One region of the Streptomyces sp. NPDC052225 genome, then DNA from elsewhere that is predicted to be linked to it. Evidence: riboswitches for the same ligand, from Rfam matches in the RefSeq annotation. Region 1 holds a riboswitch; the other holds the start of a gene.

Region 1 (11,632 bases):
GCCGGCGAGCCGTGGCAGCAGGAAGAAGATTGCAAAGGTTACCGCCGTGACGACCAGCAGCAGGATCACTGCCGCGATCAGTCGGCGGACGATGTACGAGATCACGGGGACCGGCGCCGGTGCCCGCGGGCCGTCAAGCCCGCGGGCACCAATGCCTTCACCTGCCTTCCGGGTCCGCTACTTCTTCGTGGTGCCGATGTTGAGGTAGTCGTACTGACCGCTGAAGGCGGCCGTGGACACCAGGTTGGTGGCGTACGGCGACCGGTACAGGAGCACCTTGAAGTAGGTCAGCGGAACGAGGGCCGCCTGCTCCATGACCCGCTTGTCGATCTGCGCGTAGAGCTTGTTGCGCGTGGCCTCGTCGGGAGAGGCGATGGCCTCGTCCAGCCACTTGTCGACCTGCTTGTCCTCGAGCTCGGAGAGCGCGGTGTTGCCGGACTGGCCGATCGCCTTGCTGTTCACGATCTGCTGGAGGAAGCCGTAGCCGGAAGGCCAGTCGGCACCCCACTGCATCATCATGATGCCGACGTTGTTCTTCTGGTTGAACTTCGGGACACCGGCGTAGTCGGTGAAGTACTTGCCCGACGGGTACTGCTTCAGGCTGGCGTCGATGCCGACCTTCTTCAGCGACGCGATGATCGCGGTCGCGGCGTCGACCTCTTCCTGACGGTCGCTGCGCGCGGTGATCGTGGTCTTGATCGACTTCTCGCCGCAGGCCTTCAGGGCGTCCTTCGCCTTGGCGACGTCACCCTTGTTGCCGGAGGTGGCGTACGTGTCGGCCTTCTCGTAGCCGGTGATGTCCGGCGGCAGGACCGTGCTGGCGATGTCACCGCGGATGTCGCCACCCTCGACGGTCTGCACCGAGACCTTGTCCACCGCGTACTCGACGGCCTTGCGGCACTCGACGTTGGTGAACGGCTTCAGCTTGGTGTTGATCGCCGCGTAGACGAGACGGCCACCGTAGGTGTTGTCGGTGTTCGCCTTCTTCTTCGGGTCACCGACGAGCTGCGCCTGGGTCTGCGCCTCGACGCCCTTGCCCTGGAGGTCGATCAGGGTGTCGCCGGACTGGAGGTCCTTGTCGATCGTCGACTGGTTGACCTTCAGGTTGACGACGATCCGGTCCGGGTACTGCTTGCGCAGCGGGTCCGTCTTCGGGTCGAAGTTCTTGTTGCGGACCAGGACGGCCTGCTTGCCCTCCTGGTAGCTCTTGAACTGGTACGAGCCCGAGGAGACGATGTGCTTGACGTAGTCGATGCCGTCGTCCTTGGCCTTCGGCACCGGCGCGGTCTGCGGCGTGGCGACCAGGTAGTCGAACTCCTGGAAGGCGCGGTTGAGGTGGAAGACGATCGTGCTGTCGTCCGGCGTCTCGATCGACGCGAGGCCCTTGTCGCTCTTGTCCTTGTACGGGCCCTTGTACTTCTCGCCGCCCTTCAGGAACTGCTGGAAGTAGTTCGGGCCGAGCGAGAGCACGTCACGCGCGAAGTTGGAGCGCTCGACGGCGTACTTCACGTCCTTGGACGTGATCTTCGAGCCGTCCTGGTACTCCAGGCCCGAACGCAGCTTGTACGTCCAGGTCTTGCCGCCGTCCGAGGACTTGCCGGGCTCCGCCGCGAGGTCGGGGACCAGCTTGTTGCCCTCCTCGCCCGGGGCGGGGTTGAACGTCATCAGCGGGCGCGCGTAGAGCCGGCTGAAGTTGTACATGTACGCGTAGTACGTGTTGCCCGGGTCGAACGAGTCGGGGACGTCCGACATCGCGTAGGTGACCGTGCCGCCCTTCTTGGTCGACGCGTTGACGACCTTCTTGGTGGCGGCGTCCGCACCCGCGGACTTGGTGTTGCTGTCGTCGTTGCCGTCGTCGGCCTTGCTGCAGCCGGCAAGCAGCAGGCTGACGCTGCCTATGGCCGCTACCGCGGCGAGTGATGACCTTCGCATGATGGTCGAATTCCCCTCCATTGTCGGAAACTTGTGGAGCCCTCGGAGCACGGGCTGCGTCAACGGCTGCGCGGGTCGAGAGCGTCGCGCAGACCGTCACCGAGCAGGTTGAACGCCAGTACGGTGACGAAGATGGCGAGGCCCGGGACGATCATGTACTGCGGGTCGACCTGGAAGAAGTTGACGGCCTGGCTGAGCATTCCGCCCCACGACGCCTGCGGCGGCTGGATGCCGACGCCGAGGAAGCTGAGCGACGCCTCGAAGATGATGTTCGTCGGGATGAGCAGCGTCGAGTAGACGATGATCGGCCCGACCAGATTGGGCAGCAGCTCGCGGAACAGGATGTACGGGCCGCGCGCGCCCATGCCGCGGGCGGCGTCGACGAACTCCCGCTCGCGCAGCGCCAGCGTCTGGCCGCGCACGATCCGGCCCAGGTACGGCCAGTTGAAGAAGCCGATGACGAAGATCAGTACGCAGATGTGCAGCGGCAGTCCGTCGAGACCGAAGGCGCCGCCCTGGAGCGTCGCGGAGATCGAGATCGCGAACAGCAGCAGCGGGAACGCCAGGAAGGTGTCCATCAGGCGGCTGATCACGGTGTCGACGCGGCCGCCGTAGAACCCGGCGACGACGCCCAGGATGGCACCGATCACGTTCGACAGGATGGTGGCGCCGAAGGCGACGACGAGCGAGACCCAGGAGCCCTCCAGGATGCGGGCGAGGATGTCGCGGCCGAACTTCGGCTCCACGCCCAGCGGGTGGTCGACACTCATGCCGCCCCAACCGCCCTTGGGGAGCGACGTGTTGGGGTCGATGAGGTCCTGGTGGAACTCGTTCGGGTCCAGGCCCAGGAGGTGCTGGAGCGGCCGGGCGAGGACGGCGATGAGCACGAGCAGGATGACGACGATGCCGCCGACGACCGCGACCTTGTCCCGCTTGAACCGGTTCCAGGCGATCCGGCCGAGCGACCGGCCCTCGATCCGCGCGTCCCCCGCCCCAGCCAGCACGGCCTCAGGCTGTGCGTCGGCCGCTGCTGGGGTGGTCTCGATCGGTGCGGTCACGAGCGACTGCCCCTTCCCGGCCGGGGGTGACCGGCCCGCACTTGCCGCGGTGGCGGCCTCGTACTCGAACTAAGGACCCGAACGGTCCTGCATGCGGGGAGTCTTCATCGCGGCTGCGATCAGTCGCCAGATCCCTCGGCGAAAGGATGCCTAACCGTGATGCGGTCTGGGGGAATCCGTTATCCGGACGGCCGTGAACGGCGGGCGGACGGTGGGCAGTTGGGATGTTACCGGCCGCAGAGCGGACATTGCGGTGCAGAGGACCGCTTCTCTCCCCCAACCGTGCCGTTCCCGAAATCGTCCCTCGGAGCGGGGAGTTGAGCCGGTATGGGGGTGGTTACTTGTGTCAGTACGAGGCGCCGTACGGCGGCGGGTAGCCGTAGCCGCCGCCCGCCGGGGCCGCCGGCGCCGCGTGCGCCTCACGGTCGTAGAACGGGCGGGCCTGCGCGCGCAGCCACATCGCGACCGGGTCGTACTCGTCCGACATCGCGACGGTCGAGACCGGCAGGCCGTCCGGCACCGCGGGCACGGACTGCTGCATCATCGCCCGCACCGAGTCGACGGAGGCGGGGGACGTGTCGTACACGTCGAGGCCGATCGCCAGGTACGGGGCGCCGAGCGCGGGCTGCACCCAGGCGCGGCGCAGCGAGCGGATCGCGGTGGTGCGGTGCGCGTTCTGCGCCAACACCGCGTAGAACTGGGGGATTTCGATCGTCGGCTCGGACAGCCGCAGCGGGCCCGCGGGCTGCCGGTCGAGGCCGCCCGCGATGCGCCGCAGGTCGAGCCAGGGGATGCCGACGCCGCCGCCGGGGGCGTGCGGGTTGAGCCAGAGGCCGTAGTGGTCGGGGTAGAGGGTGCGGGCCGCGTCGACGCCGCTGACCACCTCGTACGCGCGCGACCAGCCGGAGGCGGAGAGCTCCTGGGCGGAGGTGACGCAGGGGGCGTACGAGAACCCATCCACGTCCATGTTCCCGTACTGGGCGTCGGGCGATCCGGCCTGGCCGTGCCAGAGCAGCATCCAGACCTGCCCGGACGTCGGGTCGGCAAGGGCCTGGAGGAGCGCCTCGTAGGCGTCGTAGCGCCCGGGGGTCACCTGGCGCAGCATGTGCTCGACCTGTCCGGCCGCGGCCGTGCCCGACGCACTCACCCGTAACCGCCCCTTCGTGAACGTCTGTCCCAGCGTGACCGGAGGGCGGTGCGCCGTCCGGTCAGAGCCTGTGTCATCACCACACGGCGGTGATGGCACAGGCTCTTAGGTCATGAAACCAGCTTAAGCGGCGTTCCTGACACCGACTTGACGGACGGCGTCACGCTTCCCGTACGTAGAAGGGGCGCACGTGTGTGCGCATCCAGTCGGCGACCGGGTCCTGCGTGACGTCGAGGAAGACGAGGTTGACCGGCCAGGCGACGGGCGCGCGGCCCAGTGCGCGGCCGAGCGCGTCCAGCGGCAGGTCGCGGGCACCGCCCTCCCACTGCGCGAGTTCCACGCCGACGAACAGGGAGGGGTCTCCGTCCTCGACGACGGCGAGGCAGCGCCGGGCGCTGAGCACGACGCCGGTCGCGGCGAACTCCTCGCGCACGGCCGCCAGGAAGTCGACCGGGTCGTCCTGCCAGTCCGGCTCGGAGAGCACGACCCGGCCGCCGGTGGCCGCGCCGTCCAGCGGGGTGCGGCCGCTGCGGGCCAGTTCGGCCACGGCGGGCGGGGGCAGCGGGACGCCGACGGTGCCGTCCGGGTTCACGGCGATGCCGACCTGCGCGGGCAGGCCGCGCGCGAACTCGACGGCCGGTGCGACGGTGCAGGCCATCCGGCCGCCGGTGACCTGCATGAACTGCTGCTCGGAGCTGAAGACGGGGACGTACGCCTGGCCCTCGATCTCCACGGTCGGCAGATCGAGGTCGCGGCTCGCGGCGCTGCCGCCCCTGGGCAGCGGGATCCAGAGGGGACTGCGGCCGAGCACCTCGACGATGCGGCCGCCGGCCTCGGGGCGGCCGAGCGCCGCGGCGAGGACCTCCTCCAGCTCGTTCGCCGGCCAGCCCTGCGACGGGTGGCCGTACGCGCCCTCGTGACTCCCTGGCATGTCCATAGCTGCCTTCAACCCCTGCTCTGCACCCTGACGCGGCCGCTCCCGCGCGACGCCGACGATAACGCGTACGCCCGAACGGACACCCTCCGCGTCCTTCCGGTTCCGGAGCGTGTCCGACGCTGCGGCCACGGACCTGCCGAAGCCGCCGGAGGCGCGCCCCTCAGCTCTGCCTGAACGTGATCCCGTTGAGCGCGTCCGTCGCCTCGCGGTCGAGCAGCACCGCCGACTCGATCCCGGCCGGCAGATCACCCCGCTCGGTCGACGTGACCAGCGCGCCGACCGCCCTGCGGTGCCGCGCGAACGCGTACCGGGACACCCCGCGCCCGCGGTCCCGCTGGCCTTCCAGGGCCGTGTCCGGCGGCACGTCCAGGAGCATCAGGTGGACCGAGGCGCCGCGCCGCGCCGCCGTCCGCGTCACCCAGCGCCGCACCCACGCCTGGGTGCCGCAGTCGTGCACGACGACGCTGGCGCCCGAGCGCATGGCCCGCCGCAGGCCCACGTAGTGCGCGATGCGGACGAGCGGCCGGTACAGCGCGTACGGCACGCCCGGCAGCCTCGCCGCCCAGCGCTCGCGGGTGTCCTGCGAGTCGATGCGCACGACCTCGACGGCCCGGCGCATCAGCGTCGACTTGCCGCTGCCGGGCAGCCCGGAGATGACGACGAGGTCACCCGCGGCGAAGCCGAGTCTGCGCGGGGTGCGGCCGCCGCGGCCGCGCAGGTCCCGCACCGAGCGCTGGCGCGGGATCCGCACCCCCGGCAGCGCCGCCCCGTAAGCCCCTGCCACTGCCTTCTGCACCGTGATCGTCCTCCCCGTTCCGGTCACGCCACTCTTGCCCGCCAAGTGTAAAGAGAAGGTAATGCCCTGCGAGGGGTTTCCCCGTTCCGCGGGCATGCAATGATGTGCGCGCAAACTGCATACCGGCCGCTTGAATCCGCGCGGGAGAGTTCCGGCGCTCGTCGACCACGGTGACGAGTGCCCGGACGCCGAAGGAGCAAGTTCCTCCCTTGAATCTCTCAGGCCCCGTACCGCGCGGGCGAGGCAGATCTGAAAAGCGGGCCGCCCCTTGACGTACGGCGGCCCCACCCAAGGTGCAAGCCCCTCGGGGCGAACCTCTCAGGTTCCGATGACAGATGGGGAGGACTACCTCGCCATCTGCCATGCCCCGGGAGCACCAGCCATGACCCGTACGACCTCTCTCGACGCCCTGCATCGCTCGCTCGGCGCGACGATGACCGACTTCGCCGGCTGGGACATGCCCCTGCGCTACGGCAGCGAGCGTGACGAGCACAACGCCGTACGCACGAAGGCGGGCCTGTTCGACCTGTCCCACATGGGCGAGATCACCGTCAGCGGTCCGGCCGCCGTCGACCTTCTCAACCACGCTCTGGTGGGCAACATCGGTTCCGTCGGCGTCGGCCGCGCCCGCTACACGATGATCTGCCGCGAGGACGGCGGCATCCTGGACGACCTGATCGTCTACCGGCTCGAAGAGACGACGTACATGGTCGTCGCCAACGCGGGCAACGCCCAGGTCGTCCTCGACGCCCTCACCGAGCGCGCCGCCGGCTTCGACGCCGAGGTCCGCGACGACCGGGACGCGTACGCGCTGATCGCCGTGCAGGGCCCGCACTCCCCCGCCATCGTGAAGTCCGTCACGGACGCCGACCTGGACGGCCTGAAGTACTACGCGGGGCTGCCCGGCACCGTCGCGGGCGTCGAGGCACTCATCGCGCGCACCGGGTACACCGGCGAGGACGGCTTCGAGCTGTTCGTCTCCCCCGCCGACGCCGAGAAGCTGTGGCAGGCGCTGACCGAGGCGGGCGCCGAGTACGGCCTGATCCCGTGCGGCCTCTCCTGCCGCGACACGCTGCGCCTGGAGGCGGGCATGCCGCTGTACGGGCACGAGCTGACCACCGAGCTGACGCCGTTCGACGCCGGGCTCGGCCGGGTCGTCAAGTTCGACAAGACGTCGCACGGGGACGACTTCGTCGGGCACGACGCCCTGGTGGCCGCCGCCGAGCGCGCCGAGACGAACCCGCCGCGCAAGCTCGTCGGCCTGATCGCCGAGGGCCGCCGCGTGCCGCGCGCCGGGATGTCCGTCGTCGCCGACGGCACGGTGATCGGCGAGGTCACCTCCGGCGCCCCGTCCCCGACCCTGGGCAAGCCGATCGCCATGGCGTACGTGGACGCCGCGCACGCCGAGCCGGGCACGCGGGGCGTGGGCGTGGACATCCGCGGTACGCACGAGCCGTACGAGGTCGTGGCCCTGCCGTTCTACAAGCGCCAGAAGTAGCTCGCGCTCCCCCTCTGTCACCAGCACCTTCCCGCGTACAGGAGAATTCGCATCATGAGCAACCCCCAGCAGCTGCGTTACAGCAAGGAGCACGAGTGGCTGTCGGCCGTCGAGGACGGCGTCGCCACGGTCGGCATCACGGAGCACGCGGCCAACGCGCTCGGTGACATCGTGTTCGTCCAGCTTCCCGAGGTCGGCGACACCCTCACCGCGGGCGAGACCTGCGGCGAGCTGGAGTCCACCAAGTCGGTCTCCGACCTGTACTCCCCCGTCAACGGCGAGGTCGTCGAGGCCAACCAGGACGTCGTGGACGACCCGGCCCTGGTCAACTCGGCCCCGTTCGAGGGCGGCTGGCTGTTCAAGGTCCGCCTGGCCGACGAGCCGAAGGACCTGCTCACCGCCGACGAGTACACCGAGTTCTCCGGGAGCTGAACCGCACCATGAGCGACAAGTCCGTTCTGAACGAGTCCCTGCACGCGCTCGACCCGGAGGTCGCCGCCGCGGTCGACGCCGAGCTCAAGCGCCAGCAGTCGACCCTGGAGATGATCGCGTCGGAGAACTTCGCTCCGGTCGCCGTCATGGAGGCCCAGGGCTCGGTTCTCACCAACAAGTACGCGGAGGGCTACCCCGGCCGCCGCTACTACGGCGGCTGCGAGCACGTCGACGTCACCGAGCAGATCGCGATCGACCGTGTGAAGGAGCTGTTCGGCGCCGAGTACGCCAACGTGCAGCCGCACTCGGGCGCCTCCGCGAACCAGGCCGCCCTGTTCGCGCTCGCCAAGCCCGGCGACACGATCCTCGGCCTCGACCTGGCGCACGGCGGTCACCTCACGCACGGCATGCGCCTGAACTTCTCGGGCAAGCAGTTCGAGGTCGTCCCGTACCACGTGGACGACAACGGGCTGGTCGACATGGCCGAGGTCGAGCGCCTCGCCAAGGAGCACCGCCCGAAGGTGATCATCGCCGGGTGGAGCGCCTACCCGCGCCAGCTGGACTTCGCCGAGTTCCGTCGCATCGCCGACGAGGTCGAGGCGTACCTGTGGGTTGACATGGCGCACTTCGCCGGTCTCGTCGCCGCGGGCCTGCACCCCAACCCGGTGCCGTACGCCGACGTCGTCACGTCCACGACGCACAAGACGCTCGGCGGTCCGCGCGGCGGCATCATCCTCGCCAAGAAGGACTTCGCGAAGAAGCTGAACTCGTCCGTCTTCCCGGGCTTCCAGGGCGGTCCCCTGGAGCACGTGATCGCGGCGAAGGCGGTCTCCTTCAAGGTCGCCGCGAGCGAGGGCTTCAAGGAGCGACAGGAGCGCACGGTCGAGGGCGCCCGGATCCTCGCCGCGCGTCTGACCTCCGATGACGCCCGCGCCCACGGCGTGAACGTGCTCTCCGGCGGCACGGACGTGCACCTGGTCCTCGTCGACCTGCGCAACTCCGAGCTCGACGGCCAGCAGGCCGAGGACCGCCTCCACGAGGTCGGCATCACGGTCAACCGCAACGCCGTCCCGAACGACCCGCGCCCGCCGATGGTGACGTCCGGCCTGCGGATCGGTACGCCGGCGCTCGCCACCCGCGGCTTCGACGCCGACGACTTCCGCGAGGTCGCCGACGTGATCGCCGAGGCGCTCAAGCCGTCCTACGACGCGGCCGCGCTCAAGGCCCGCGTGACCGCTCTGGCCGACAAGCACCCGCTGTACCCCGGCCTGTAGCAATTACGTACGCTTTGCGGCGTACGAACTTTCGGGGCACCCCGCACACTGGACAGTGGGCGGGGTGCCCCGAACCACGTCCCCCGCTTGTCCCGGCAGACAACGGCGTCTACCACCATCATTGGAGTTCCACCGTGGCCATCTCGGTCTTCGACCTGTTCTCGATCGGCATCGGCCCGTCCAGCTCCCACACGGTCGGCCCCATGCGCGCGGCCCGCATGTTCGCGCGGCGCCTGAAGAACGAGGGCCTGCTCGACGGCACCGTCTCGATACGGGCCGAGCTGTACGGCTCGCTCGGCGCGACGGGCCACGGCCACGGCACCCCGAAGGCGGTGCTGCTCGGTCTGGAGGGCGAGTCCCCCCGTACGGTCGACGTGGAGCACGCCGACGAACGCGTGGAGGCGATCAAGGAGTCCCGGCGGATCAGCCTGCTCGGCAGGCACGAGATCGGCTTCGACTTCGACGACGACCTGATCCTGCACCGCCGCGAGACGCTCGCGTACCACGCGAACGGCATGACGCTGTGGGCGTACGACAGCGACGGCAAGGAACTGCTCACCAAGACGTACTACTCGGTGGGCGGCGGCTTCGTCGTCGACGAGGACGCGGTGGCGGGCGAGAACCCGATCGTGCCGGACGACACCGTCCTGAAGTACCCGTTCCGCACCGGCGACGAGCTGCTGCGCCTCACCCGCGAGACCGGCCTGTCGATCCCGGCGCTGATGCTGGAGAACGAGAAGGCCTGGCGCACCGAGGACGAGATCCGGGCCGGCCTGCTCGAACTGTGGCGCGTCATGCAGGCCTGCGTCTCGCGCGGCATGTCCCGCGAGGGCATCCTGCCCGGCGGCCTCAAGGTCCGCCGCCGCGCGGCGAGCTCGGCCCGCAAGCTGCGCGCCGAGGGCGACCCGCTGGCCCACGCCATGGAGTGGATCACCCTCTACGCGATGGCGGTCAACGAGGAGAACGCGGCGGGCGGCCGGGTCGTGACCGCGCCGACGAACGGCGCGGCCGGCATCATCCCCGCGGTCCTGCACTACTACATGAACTTCGTGCCCGGCGCCGACGAGGAGGGCGTGGTCCGCTTCCTGCTGTCGGCCGGCGCCATCGGCATGCTCTTCAAGGAGAACGCCTCGATCTCCGGCGCCGAGGTCGGCTGCCAGGGCGAGGTCGGCTCCGCCTGCTCGATGGCGGCGGGCGCCCTCGCCGAGGTCCTCGGCGGCTCCCCGGAGCAGGTGGAGAACGCCGCGGAGATCGGCATGGAGCACAACCTCGGCCTGACCTGCGACCCGGTCGGCGGCCTCGTCCAGATCCCGTGCATCGAGCGCAACGGCATGGCGGCGGTGAAGGCCGTCACCGCGGCCAAGATGGCGATGCGCGGCGACGGCTCCCACAAGGTCTCCCTCGACAAGGTCATCAAGACCATGAAGGAGACCGGCGCCGACATGTCCGTCAAGTACAAGGAGACGGCGAGGGGCGGCCTCGCCGTCAACATCATCGAGTGCTGATCCCGGCGGCCTGGAGGTGCAGGTGCTCCAGGGCGTCCCGCAGGACGGTCCCGGCGTGCCAGGACAGCCAGCCGCCGACCATGTGCTGGATCCGATCCAGCTCGGCCAGCTGCACGGGCCTGAACCCGGTCAGGGGGCGGGCGTGGTGGCTGGAGATGACGCCCCGCGCGATGCCGTCCAGGCCGGTGAGCGGGACGCTGTGGGCGGCGCGGCTGCCGCTGTCCAGGATGACCTGGCGCGTCTCCTCGTCGAAGATCTCCGTGCTGGCCACGTCCCGCACCGTGACCTGCCGGGCGGCGTGCGCGGCACGGTGGCAGGACGTGCCGTCCCCGACGAACGCGAAGTAGTCGACGAACGCCCGGGGATGCCCCTCGTGCCGCTCCATGCGCAGCACGTCCGCCTCCTGCAACTGGGCGTTGCCGGACTCCGCGCCGACGACGTCCATCACCCGGTGCAGGGCGGCCTTGAGGACCTCCCCCTGGTTGCGCGGGTCGAGCGGGCCGGCGCGCAGTCCGGTCAGCGCGGGCGGGTCCGTGCGGGTGCGGCCGGGAAACCAGAGCGAGTCCCGGTCAGGGGGCGGGCTCGTCGTGCTCAGCGCGGCGGCGACCTGGTGGAGCTTGACGTTGAAGCGCTGCGACGACTCGCGCAGGAGCGTGAACGCCGTGTCCCCGTCGGGGAGGTGGTAGCGGCCCATCAGCATCCCCTGGGCGAGGGCGACCCGGGAGCGGGCCCGCTCCTGGGTCCGCAGGCTCCGCACCTCGTCCCGCAGGGACCGGACCTCGCTCTCCAGGTCCTCTTCCGCGGGGTTGCCCGCGGCAGGGTGCGGCTGTCTGTCGGAGTGCATGGAAATCGGCCTTTCGGCGAGTCTGGTCGAGGACGCGCGGAACCAAGCGGACCTCGAGCCGCCGGTCGGCATCGTCGCCGACCGGCACAGCTCGCTCAGGGGCCCCTCAAGGGCTCGGCCCGGCGTGGTGCCTGCTTCCCAAGCACGTGATCCGACCGTATCTCCCGCCGCCGCGACACGTCACCCCGGCCCCGGCCACCGGATCTTCA
Region 2 (11,632 bases), on a different contig from region 1:
GTCCAACGGAAGCGCCGGGCTCGTGCTGCCCAGCCTGCTGGGGCGGCTCGGCGTCGACTCGCTGACGATCAACCCGGGCCTCGACGAGTCGCGGCCCACGGAGACCGCGGACACCCGGCGCTCCGGGCTGGTGCGGCTCGGGGAGATCGTGGCGTCGGCGCGGGCGGCGTTCGGCGTGCGGTTCGACCCGGTCGGTGAGCGGCTGTCGCTCGTCGACGAGAAGGGACGGATCGTCGAGGACGACCGGGCGCTGCTCGTGATGCTCGATCTCGTCGCCGCCGAGCGCCGGAGCGGACGCGTCGCCCTGCCGGTGACCACGACGCGGATCGGTGAGCAGGTCGCCGCGTACCACGGCACGCAGGTGGAGTGGACGACCACGTCGCCCGACGACCTCACGCGCGTGGGGCGCGAGGACGGGACGATCTTCGGTGGTGACGGGCGCGGTGGCTTCATCGTGCCGGAGTTCAGCAGTGTCTTCGACGGGGCCGCGGCCTTCGTACGGCTCATCGGGCTCGTCGCGCGTACGCAGCTGACGCTGAGCCAGATCGACGCGCGGATCCCGCGGGCGCACGTGCTGAAGCGCGACCTCGCGACTCCGTGGGCCGTGAAGGGGCTCGTGATGCGGCGCGTCGTGGAGGAGGCCGGCGACCGGTCCGTGGACACGACCGACGGTGTGCGGGTCGTGGAGGCCGACGGCCGGTGGGTGATGGTGCTGCCCGACCCGGCTGAGGCCGTCACGCATCTGTGGGCCGAGGGACCGGACGACGCGTCTGCCCAGCAGCTGCTCGACGAATGGTCCGCCGTCGTGGACAGCGCGGGTCGCTGAGGACCGGAAACGGCGCATGTAGGCGTCCCGATCGGGGCGCCTACATGCACGTCGGTGGGGCCATTCGGAGGTAGCGGCCACGACGTGCGACGATGTGCGGCATGCCGCAGCAGCCCCCCGTTCGGAGCACCCCTGAGCGTCCGGCGCGCCCCGATGCTTCTATGTCGCTGCTGAACAACGTCATGGATCACAGCCTGGACGACGGGTACGCGGAGGCCGCCGCCCGGAAGAAGGCCGAGGGGCAGAGCGGACTGCCGAAGACGCTGCGGGCGAAGCTGGGTCTCGCCGCCGGGCTCGTCCTCGCCGCCCTGGTGGTGACGGTGGGAGCGGCGCAGGCTCGGGTCGCCGCGCCGGTGGTGGCCAAGGAGCGCGAAGAGCTCATCGACCGGATCGAGCAGGAGACCGACTCCGCCGACAAGTTGGAGAGTCAGGTCGACTCGCTGCGGACCGACGTGGGCGACATGCAGAGCGAGGCGCTCAAGAAGCACGGCGGTGAGCAGGGCGAGCTGGTGGGCGTGCTCTCCGGAGCCGTTCCCGTGCACGGGCCCGGGGTGAAACTCGTCGTGGACGACGCCAAGTCGGCTGAGACGGGCGGCGGGGGCGGGCCGCGCGAGAGCGCAGGGTTCTCCGACACCGGTCGGGTACGGGACCGCGACATGCAGCGCGTGATCAACGGTCTCTGGCAGTCCGGCGCCGAGGCCGTCAGCATCAACGGACAGCGGCTCACCGCCCTGTCCGCGATCAGGGCCGCCGGTGACGCGATACTGGTCGACAACAAGCCGCTGGTGCCGCCGTACACGGTGCTCGCGGTGGGGGACGGGCAGCGGCTGAGCACGCGGTTCCAGAACAGTCCCGACGGTTTGTACCTGCACGCGTTGCAGGAGAACTTCGGGATCAGGACCAGCATTTCGGCCCAGGACGACATCAAGCTTCCCGCCGCACCCAGCGTGATCGTACGTACAGCACAGCCGAGAGCAGAGCAGAAGGGCACATCGTGATCGCCGTACTGGGCCTCGTCGTGGGAGTCGTGGTCGGGTTGTTCGTCCGGCCCGAGGTTCCGGCGGTGGTCGAGCCGTACCTTCCGATCGCCGTGGTCGCGGCGCTCGACGCGGTGTTCGGCGGGCTGCGCGCCATGCTCGACGGGATCTTCGACGACAAGGTGTTCGTCGTGTCGTTCCTGTCGAACGTCGTCGTGGCCGCGCTGATCGTCTTCCTGGGCGACAAGCTGGGCGTCGGCGCGCAGCTGTCCACCGGTGTGGTCGTGGTGCTCGGCATCCGCATCTTCTCCAACGCGGCCGCCATCCGGCGGCATGTGTTCCGGGCGTGAGGCCGATGAACCCCGAAGAGAAGCCCGAGCCGGAGCACCAGCACCGGCTGCGCAAAGAGCTGCCTGCCGAGGTCGCGCCGGTGCCGGGAGGGCCCGAGCCGGAGCCGGTCCGCGAGCCCCAGTTGACCGGGCGTCAGAGACTCGTGAAGGGGCTGTGGCCGCCGCGCGTGTCCCGCGCCCAACTCACCGTCGCCGTGCTGTTGTTCGTCCTGGGCCTCGGACTCGCCATCCAGGTGCGGTCCAACAGCGACAACAGTGCCCTGCGCGGGGCGCGCCAGGAAGATCTTGTGCGCATCCTCGATGAACTCGACGACCGTACTCAGCGTCTGGAAGATGAGAAGCAGGGTCTCGAGGACCAGCGGGCCGAGTTGGAGAACAGCTCGGACCAGGCCGAGGAGGCCCGTAAGCAGACGGTCGAGAAGGAGCGCCAACTCGGCATCCTCGCGGGCACCGTGGCCGCACAGGGGCCCGGCATCACGATGACGATCACGGACACGAAGGGCGCCGTCGAGGCCGACATGCTGCTCGACGCGATCCAGGAGCTGCGGGCTGCCGGAGCCGAGGCGATTCAGGTGAACGACGTCCGCGTCGTGGCCGATACGTACCTCGCGGACGGAACCGGAGGCAAGGGTGTGAGCGTCGACGGACACAAGATCAGCCAGCCCTACCGCTTCAAGGTCATCGGCAAGCCGCAGGACCTCGAGCCGGCGCTCAACATCCCTGGAGGCGTGGTGCAGACCCTGGAGAAGGAGCAGGCCACGGTGGCTGTGAGCCGCTCCCAGAAGATCGTCGTGGACGCCTTGCGTGCGGCGCAGCGGCCTGATTACGCTCGGTCGTCCTCCCAGTGAGGCGGGGGTGCATGGGGGATGTCGTACGAGGGCATGAGGTTGCGGGGGGTCGGCGCACCGTAGGCGGGGTGCGTGGTGGAAACTGTTTGGCGGATACGGACGTTGTGAGGATGTCCGTGTCAGTGTTGTACGCCGATGTGTGCAGTCAGGGTTCGTCCTGCCCCACGGGCGGGTCTGTTTCGGTCAAGGGGAATCGCCCGTGAAGTTGTTTGCGAAGTTGTTCGGCAAGAGCGCACGTGAGGACAACGCACGCCACCGTGCACCGCGCCACGGTGACGTGCCGGAGACGCAGGTGGGCGAGCGCCCGCTGTTCCGGGACCAGGTCGGTGACAATTCGGGCGGACAGGGCGCGTCGTCTGTTGACCCTGCCGGTTCCGGCCGCATAGGTTTCGGGGAACCGTCAACCTCAAGTACGGGTGGAGGGTTTGGCTCCGACCCGTACGCGTCCCACGCCCCCGCGGGGCAGCCGCGGCAGGAGGATCCGTCCATGTCGGCCCTGGTGTGTACGAGGTGCGGAAACCGGAACGGCGAGAACAGCCGGTTCTGCTCCAACTGCGGTGCGCCGCTGCGTGGCGGAGTGGCGGCCGAGGGGCCGTCGGAGACCACGTCCACGATCTCCATCTCGGGACTCGAGTCGTACGACCCCGAGGCGACCGGTCAGACGCAGCTGCCGGCCCTGTCGCCCGAGGCGCAGGCCGCGGTCGACGCACTGCCGCTCGGCTCGGCTCTCCTGGTGGTGCGGCGCGGCCCGAACTCGGGCAGCCGCTTCCTCCTGGACGGCGACCTGACCACGGCGGGCCGCCACCCGCAGAGCGACATCTTCCTGGACGACGTGACCGTGTCGCGCCGCCACGTGGAGTTCCGTCGCCTCCAGGACGGCACGTTCACCGTCGCCGACGTCGGCAGCCTCAACGGCACGTACGTGAACCGTGAGCGCATCGACTCGGTGACGCTGCACAACGGCGACGAGGTGCAGATCGGCAAGTACCGGCTGGTCTTCTACGCGAGCCAGCGAGGTATCTGAACCGCCAGCGAACCTTCAGGAAGGTCCATGCTGCAAACGACGAGGGGCGGTGCCGGCAGCGGCACCGCCACCACGGACAGTCGGCTGATGAGCATCGGCACCGTACTGAACGTGCTGCGCGAAGAGTTTCCCGAAGTCACCATCTCCAAGATCAGGTTCCTGGAGTCCGAAGGGCTGATCGAGCCGCAGCGGACGCCGTCGGGCTACCGCAAGTTCAGCCCGGACGACGTCGAGCGGCTCGCTCACGTCCTGCGGATGCAGCGGGACCACTATCTGCCGCTGAAGGTCATCAAGGAGCAGCTCGACGCCCTGGAGCGGGGTGAGGCGCTGCCCGTGCCCGCTCCCGGGCGCCCCGGCGACCTGACGGACGAGGGAGACGCCCCGACCGCCGCACGGGTCGGCCGGGACGAGCTGCTCGCCGCCGCCGGGATCGACGAGGCGGACCTCGACGAGTGGGAGTCGTACGGTCTCATCGCCCCGTTGCCGGACGGGGGTTACGACGCCTCGGCCGTTCTGGTCGCCGAGCTCGTCGGTGAACTGGGCGGGTTCGGGATCGAGCCGCGGCATCTGCGGGTCATGCGGGCGGCCGCGGACCGGGAGGCCGGTCTGGTCGATTCCGTGGTCGCGCCGCTCAAGGTGCACCGCAATCCGCAGACCAGAGCGCTCGCGCAGGCCCGTGCCACGGAGCTGGCGGGGCTGACCGTGAAGCTGCACGCGGCACTTGTGCAGACCGCTCTCGGGGTGCGTCTGCCCTGATGGAAAGGGCGGGCGAGTGCCGTGGGCCCGGCCCTCGGCGCATGCCCGACTACCCAAACCGGCCGGGCACGTCCTAGGGTTGCTGTGTGAACGAGCTCGACGTCGTAGGTGTCCGGGTCGAAATGCCCTCCAACCAACCGATCGTGCTCCTGCGTGAAGTGGGAGGCGACCGTTACCTCCCCATCTGGATCGGACCGGGGGAGGCGACGGCGATCGCCTTCGCTCAGCAGGGCATGGCCCCCGCGCGTCCGCTGACGCACGACCTGTTCAAGGACGTGCTGGAGGCGGTCGGTCAGGAGCTGACGGAAGTACGCATCACGGATCTGCGGGAAGGCGTCTTCTATGCGGAGCTGGTGTTCGCGAGCGGTGTCGAGGTCAGTGCCCGCCCGTCCGACGCCATAGCGCTCGCGCTGCGCACCGGGACGCCGATCTTCGGCAGTGACGGTGTCCTCGACGACGCAGGGATCGCGATCCCGGACGAGCAGGAGGACGAGGTGGAGAAGTTCCGCGAGTTCCTCGACCAGATCTCGCCCGAGGACTTCGGTACCAACAGCCAGTGACCAGGAGGCGGTCGCCGAACGGCGGCCGCCTCGGCACATTCGGCTAGCCTTTCCCCGCGGTGGGATACGGGAAACCACTCTTAGGGTGATTATCACTCGGCGTGGCGAGTGTGGCGTTCGTTGACGCACCCCCTGCGACTGCCTACCGTCGAGAGGGCAGGTCAATGAGGAGGTCGGCGTGAGAAGCAGCGGCGACGGTACGGCGACGGGCGGTCCGTACTCGTTTCACGGCAGCGCGGCCGATCACACACCGCAGCGCCCACAGGCCGTGCCTGTGGTGGCGGGGGAGAACGGCGACGCGGCTTCCGATCAGGTCGGATACCGGGGGCCGACCGCGTGCGCGGCGGCGGGCATCACCTATCGGCAGCTCGACTACTGGGCCAGAACCGGCCTCGTCGAGCCCAGCGTGCGGCCCGCGTACGGGTCGGGGACGCAGCGTCTGTACAGCTTCCGGGACGTCGTCGTCCTGAAGGTCGTCAAGCGCTTCCTGGACACCGGGGTCTCCCTCCAGAACATCCGCACGGCGGTGCAGCATCTGCGGGAGCGGGGTTTCCGGGACCTGGAGCGGATGACGCTCATGAGCGACGGCGCGACGGTCTACGAGTGCACGTCGCCGGCCGAGGTGCACGACCTGCTCCAGGGCGGGCAGGGGATCTTCGGCATCGCGGTCGGCGTGGTCTGGCGGGACGTGGACGCCGCCCTGTCGCAGCTGCACGGGGAGCGCGTGGATACCGGCGAGACCCTGGTGCGGCCCAACCCGGCGGACGAGCTCGCGAGGCGGCGCAACCGGGCCGTGTGACGCCGTACGGCCGCGTTGTCAGTGGCGTAGGGCAGCATCGGAGCTGTGAGAACCGCGCCGACGATTCTGCATCTCGACATGGATGCCTTCTACGCCTCTGCCGAGCAGGCGGCGAAGCCGAGCCTGCGCGGGAAAGCGGTCGTCGTCGGCGGGCTCGGGCCGCGCGGGGTCGTCGCCACGGCGTCGTACGAGGCACGGAAGTTCGGGGTGCACTCGGCGATGCCGATGGGGCAGGCGCGGCGGCTCGCGCCGAACGCGGCCTATCTCGTGCCGAGGTTCCGGCTGTACCGGGAGATCAGCGAGCAGGTGATGGGGCTGCTGCGGGAGCTGTCGCCGCTGGTGGAGCCGCTCAGCCTGGACGAGGCGTTCGTCGATCTGGAGGCCGGTGAGACGGCCTGGGACGAGGTGTCCGCGCATGCCGTGGGGGTGCGGCTGCGGGCGGACATCCGGCGGGTGACCGGGCTGACCGGGTCCGTGGGGCTCGCCGCCTCCAAGATGCTCGCGAAGATCGGGTCCGAGGAGGCCAAGCCGGACGGGCTCGTGCTGATACGGCCGGGCACCGAGCGGGCGCTGCTCGGGCCGAAGTCGGTGCGGATCCTGCCGGGGGTCGGGCCCGCGACCGGGGATCATCTGCGGCGGGCCGGGATCGTCACCGTGGAGGAGATCGCCGAGGCGGGCGAGGACGAGCTGGTGCGGCTGCTCGGGAAGTCGCACGGGAGCCACCTGTACGCGATGGCGCTGGCGCACGACGACCGGCCCGTCGTCGCCGAGCGGGACTCCAAGTCGGTGTCGGTCGAGGACACGTACGACGTGGACATTCACGACCGGGTGCGGGTGCGCATGGAGGTACAGAGGCTCGCCGACCGGTGCGTGGAGCGGCTGCGGGCGGCCGAGAGATCGGGGCGGACCGTGGTGCTCAAGGTGCGGCGCTACGACTTCTCGACCCTGACGCGGTCCGAGACGCTGCGAGGGCCCACGGACGATCCGGCGGTCGTGCGGGAGGCGGCCGCGCGGTTGCTGGAGGGTGTCGACACGACCGGGGGTGTGCGGCTCCTCGGGGTCGGGGTGAGCGGGCTCGCCGACTTCACGCAGGAGGATCTGTTCGCGCAGGCGGCTGCCGCCGAGCGGGCCGCAGAGGTGGTCGAGGACACCGAGGCGGTGACGGACGAAGCCGTGGAGGAGGCGGTGCCGGCCGAGCCGGTCGCCGAGCGGCGCTGGATGGCCGGGCACGATGTGCGGCATGCCGAGTTCGGGCCCGGGTGGGTGCAGGGCAGCGGGCTCGGGCGGGTCACCGTGCGGTTCGAGACGCCGTATTCGCGGGAGCCGGGGCGGGTGCGGACGTTCCGGGTGGACGATCCGGAGCTGGAGCCGGCCGAGCCGCTGCCGCTGGTGGAGACGGGGGCGGGGTGAGCGGGGGCGTCAGGTCGGTTCGTCGTCCGTGCCGGCGACGCGGCCGAAGGAGACGTCCGGGGTCCGGGGGGCCGTGATGTCCAGGCCGTAGTGGTGGTAGAGCTGGAGTTCCTGCTCGGGGGAGAGGTGGCGGCCGACGCCGAAGTCGGGGGCGTCCCTGATCAGTGAGCGTTCGAAGGGGACGCGCAGGGTGCCGTCCACGAGCTCGCTCGGCTCCAGGGGGACGAAGGCGTCCCGGCTGAAGAGGCCGGTCCGTATGGCGGCCCACTCCGGAACGCCGGTGGCGTCGTCGAGGTAGACCTCGTCGATGGTGCCGATCTTGGTTCCGTTGCGGTCGAAGGCCTTGCGGCCGATCAGATTGCGCGGATCGACATCGGTCTGCACGGTGCCTCCAGCTGATCGCAACTCGTCTGTAAGCACTACGAAAGAGCACATTCAGGAAGGCGGCCACTCGAGGCTTGCGGTCAAGTAGCCGCTGGTAGGCTGGCAGACGGCTGCTGACCCCGTGCGGGAGAGTCCTCCGACAGTCGTCGGAGGCGCCGAAGGAGCAAATCCTCCCCGGAATCTCTCAGGCCCCTGTACCGCACGGACGAGGTCACTCTGGAAAGCAGGGCGGGGTGCGCGTTTCCCGCTCTCACCGACGGTGAAAGCCGGTGTGCCCTCGTGTTGGTGCGGGGTGGGCCGGTGAAGCTCTCAGGTTGAGATGACAGAGGGGGAGGCCGTCCGGGTACCCGCGCCGTGGTGCCCCTCGCAGGTCGCAATGACCAGGAGGCCTCCGTCATGACCGCCCACCGTATTCCGCTCTCCCAGCTGGAGCAGGGAATCCCCTTCGAGCAGCGCCATATCGGTCCGGATGATGCCGCACAGGCCAAGATGCTCGCGCAGGTCGGCTACGGCTCGCTCGACGAGCTGACGGCGGCCGCCGTGCCGGACGTGATCAAGAGCGCCGAGGCACTGAAGCTTCCGGGCGCCCGCACCGAGGCCGAGGTCCTGGCCGAGCTGCGGTCCCTCGCCGATCGCAACCAGGTGCTCGGGTCGATGATCGGCCTCGGCTACTACGGCACGTTCACGCCGCCCGTCATCCTGCGCAACGTGATGGAGAACCCGGCCTGGTACACGGCCTACACGCCGTACCAGCCGGAGATCTCGCAGGGCCGCCTGGAGGCGCTGCTGAACTTCCAGACGATGGTCGCCGAGCTGACCGGCCTGCCGACCTCCGGCGCCTCGCTGCTCGACGAGGGCACGGCCGCCGCCGAGGCGATGGCCCTGTCGCGGCGCATCGGCAAGGTGAAGGACGGTGTCTACGTCGTCGACGCCGACGCCCTGCCGCAGACCATCGCCGTCATCCAGACGCGTGCCGAGCCGACCGGCGTCGAGATCGTCGTCGCCGACCTGAGCGAGGGCATTCCCGCCGAGGTCGCCGAGCGCGGCGTCGTGGGCGTGCTCGTGCAGTACCCGGGCGCCTCGGGTGCGGTGCGGGACATCAAGCCCGTGATCGAGCAGGCGCACGAGATGGGCGCCATTGTCACCGTTGCCGCTGATCTTCTCGCTCTCACGTTGCTGACCTCGCCCGGCGAGCTGGGCGCGGACATCGCCGTCGGTACGACGCAGCGGTTCGGTGTGCCGATGGGCTTCGGTGGTCCGCACGCCGGTTACATGGCCGTACGCGAGAAGTTCGCGCGGTCGCTGCCGGGCCGGCTCGTGGGTGTCTCGGTCGACGCCGACGGCAACAAGGCGTACCGCCTGGCTCTCCAGACCCGCGAGCAGCACATCCGTCGCGAGAAGGCGACCAGCAACATCTGCACCGCGCAGGTGCTGCTCGCCGTCATGGCCGGCATGTACGCGGTGTACCACGGGCCCGAGGGCCTCAAGTCCATCGCCCGGCGCACCCACCGGTACGCCAACCTGCTCGCCGCCGGTCTGACCGCGGGCGGTGTCGAGGTGGTGCACGGGGAGTACTTCGACACCCTGACCGTGCGCGTGCCCGGCAAGGCCGCCGAGGTCGTGAGCGCAGCCCGCGAGGCCGGGGTCAACCTGCACCTGGTCGACGCCGACCTGGTCTCCGTCGCCTGCGACGAGACGACCACGCGGGCCCAACTGGGCGTCGTCTGGGACGCGTTCGGTGTCCAGGCCGACATCGAGGCGCTGGACGCCGAGGTCGCCGAGGCGCTGCCCGACGGGCTGCTGCGCACGGACGCGTACCTGACCCACCCGGTCTTCCACCAGTACCGCTCCGAGACGGCGATGCTGCGCTACCTGCGCCGTCTGGCCGACCGCGACTACGCGCTCGACCGCGGCATGATCCCGCTGGGCTCCTGCACGATGAAGCTCAACGCGACGACCGAGATGGAGCCGGTCACCTGGCCCGAGTTCGGTCAGCTGCACCCGTTCGCCCCTGCCGAGCAGGCGCAGGGCTACCTCACGCTCATCAACGAGCTCGAGGAGCGGCTCGCCGAGGTCACCGGCTACGACAAGGTGTCGCTCCAGCCCAACGCCGGGTCGCAGGGCGAGCTGGCCGGTCTGCTCGCGGTGCGCGGCTACCACCGGGCCAACGGCGACGAGCAGCGGACCGTGTGTCTGATCCCGTCGTCCGCGCACGGCACCAATGCCGCGAGTGCGGTCATGGCGGGGATGAAGGTCGTCGTCGTCAAGACCGCCGACGACGGCGAGATCGACGTCGAGGACCTGCGCGCCAAGATCGAGCAGTACGCCGACCAGCTGTCGGTGCTGATGATCACGTACCCGTCGACGCACGGTGTGTTCGAGGAGCACGTCGCCGACATCTGCGCCGCCGTGCACGACGCCGGCGGTCAGGTGTACGTCGACGGTGCCAACCTCAACGCCCTGGTGGGGCTGGCGAAGCCGGGTCACTTCGGCGGCGACGTCTCGCACCTGAACCTGCACAAGACGTTCTGCATCCCGCACGGCGGTGGCGGTCCCGGCGTCGGTCCGGTCGGTGTGCGCGAGCACCTGGCGCCGTACCTGCCCAACCACCCGCTCCAGCCGGCGGCCGGTCCGGAGACGGGTGTCGGTCCGATCTCCGCGGCCCCGTGGGGTTCCGCCGGCATCCTTCCGATCTCGTGGTCGTACGTACGTCTCATGGGCGGCGAGGGGCTGAAGCGGGCGACGCAGGTCGCCGTGCTCTCCGCCAACTACATCGCCAAGCGGCTCGAGCCGCACTTCCCGGTGCTGTACACCGGGCCCGGCGGGCTCGTCGCGCACGAGTGCATCATCGATCTGCGGCCGATCAGCAAGGCGACCGGGGTCAGCGTCGACGACATCGCCAAGCGGCTCATCGACTACGGGTTCCACGCGCCGACCATGTCGTTCCCGGTGGCGGGGACGCTGATGATCGAGCCGACCGAGAGCGAGGACATCGGGGAGCTCGACCGGTTCTGCGAGGCGATGATCGCCATTCGCGGGGAGATCGAGAAGGTCGCCGCGGGTGCGTGGCCGGCGGACGACAACCCGCTGCGTAACGCTCCGCACACGGCCGGGATGCTCGGCGGTGAGTGGGAGCACGCGTACAGCCGGGAAGAGGCCGTCTTCCCGGCGGGTGTTGCCGCGTCCGACAAGTACTGGCCGCCTGTGCGCCGTATCGACCAGGCCTTTGGCGACCGGAACCTGGTGTGCTCGTGCCCGCCCATGGACGCCTACGAGGGGTGATGGCCGGGGTGGCTGCGCGACCGTCGGTTGGGTGTGGCTGGTCGCGCAGTTCCCCGCACCCCTACGGGCGCGGTTACGCCGCCGTGACCACCGGGCTGAGCGGGCGGTGTGGCGCGATGATCGTGCCGTTGGGCAGCAGCTCGCCGGTGTCCTCGAAGAGCAGGACCCCGTTGCACAGGAGGCTCCAGCCCTGCTCCGGGTGATGAGCCACGGGAAGGGCGGCCTCCCTGTCAGCGGATTCGGCTGTCGGGCACGGCGGCTGGTGCTGGCACATGGATGGGTTCTTTCGCTGCGAAGTGATGTCGGTGATGGATGCGATGGCGTCTGTGCTGCGGCTCGGTGTGGTGTTCATGGCCGCCCCCCGTTTTCAGTCGGTCCGGAACCCAGTGTTGCCCTGTGGGCGTCAATCCGCAGGG

Evidence for each region. A riboswitch is a leader RNA that binds a small molecule or an ion and turns the genes downstream of it on or off. The one in region 1 is predicted to bind glycine.
Region 2: linked by a shared signal. The riboswitch ahead of gcvP (aminomethyl-transferring glycine dehydrogenase) and the one ahead of gcvT (glycine cleavage system aminomethyltransferase GcvT) in region 1 are both predicted to bind glycine.

The regions. Positions count from the first base shown of each region.
Region 1 covers NZ_JBFAVD010000022.1:51,464-63,095, reverse strand. Annotated here, with positions in the region: gene AB0L37_RS27905 (ABC transporter permease) at 1-105, opposite strand, end outside; gene AB0L37_RS27900 (ABC transporter substrate-binding protein) at 178-1,953, opposite strand; gene AB0L37_RS27895 (ABC transporter permease) at 1,992-2,990, opposite strand; gene AB0L37_RS27890 (enhanced serine sensitivity protein SseB C-terminal domain-containing protein) at 3,337-4,137, opposite strand; gene AB0L37_RS27885 (enhanced serine sensitivity protein SseB) at 4,298-5,074, opposite strand; gene AB0L37_RS27880 (AAA family ATPase) at 5,235-5,870, opposite strand; glycine riboswitch at 6,002-6,113, shown strand; gene gcvT (glycine cleavage system aminomethyltransferase GcvT) at 6,253-7,368, shown strand; gene gcvH (glycine cleavage system protein GcvH) at 7,423-7,800, shown strand; gene glyA (serine hydroxymethyltransferase) at 7,809-9,074, shown strand; gene AB0L37_RS27860 (L-serine ammonia-lyase) at 9,209-10,579, shown strand; gene AB0L37_RS27855 (ANTAR domain-containing protein) at 10,566-11,423, opposite strand; gene AB0L37_RS27850 (L,D-transpeptidase) at 11,630-11,632, opposite strand, start outside.
Region 2 covers NZ_JBFAVD010000010.1:2,633-14,264, forward strand. Annotated here, with positions in the region: gene AB0L37_RS16725 (mannose-1-phosphate guanyltransferase) at 1-826, shown strand, start outside; gene AB0L37_RS16730 (DUF881 domain-containing protein) at 919-1,824, shown strand; gene AB0L37_RS16735 (small basic family protein) at 1,821-2,153, shown strand; gene AB0L37_RS16740 (DUF881 domain-containing protein) at 2,159-3,001, shown strand; gene AB0L37_RS16745 (FHA domain-containing protein) at 3,084-4,025, shown strand; gene AB0L37_RS16750 (MerR family transcriptional regulator) at 4,053-4,781, shown strand; gene AB0L37_RS16755 (bifunctional nuclease family protein) at 4,868-5,341, shown strand; gene AB0L37_RS16760 (MerR family transcriptional regulator) at 5,520-6,140, shown strand; gene AB0L37_RS16765 (DNA polymerase IV) at 6,186-7,550, shown strand; gene AB0L37_RS16770 (PRC-barrel domain-containing protein) at 7,560-7,934, opposite strand; glycine riboswitch at 8,049-8,144, shown strand; gene gcvP (aminomethyl-transferring glycine dehydrogenase) at 8,331-11,216, shown strand; gene AB0L37_RS16780 (DUF5999 family protein) at 11,290-11,490, opposite strand.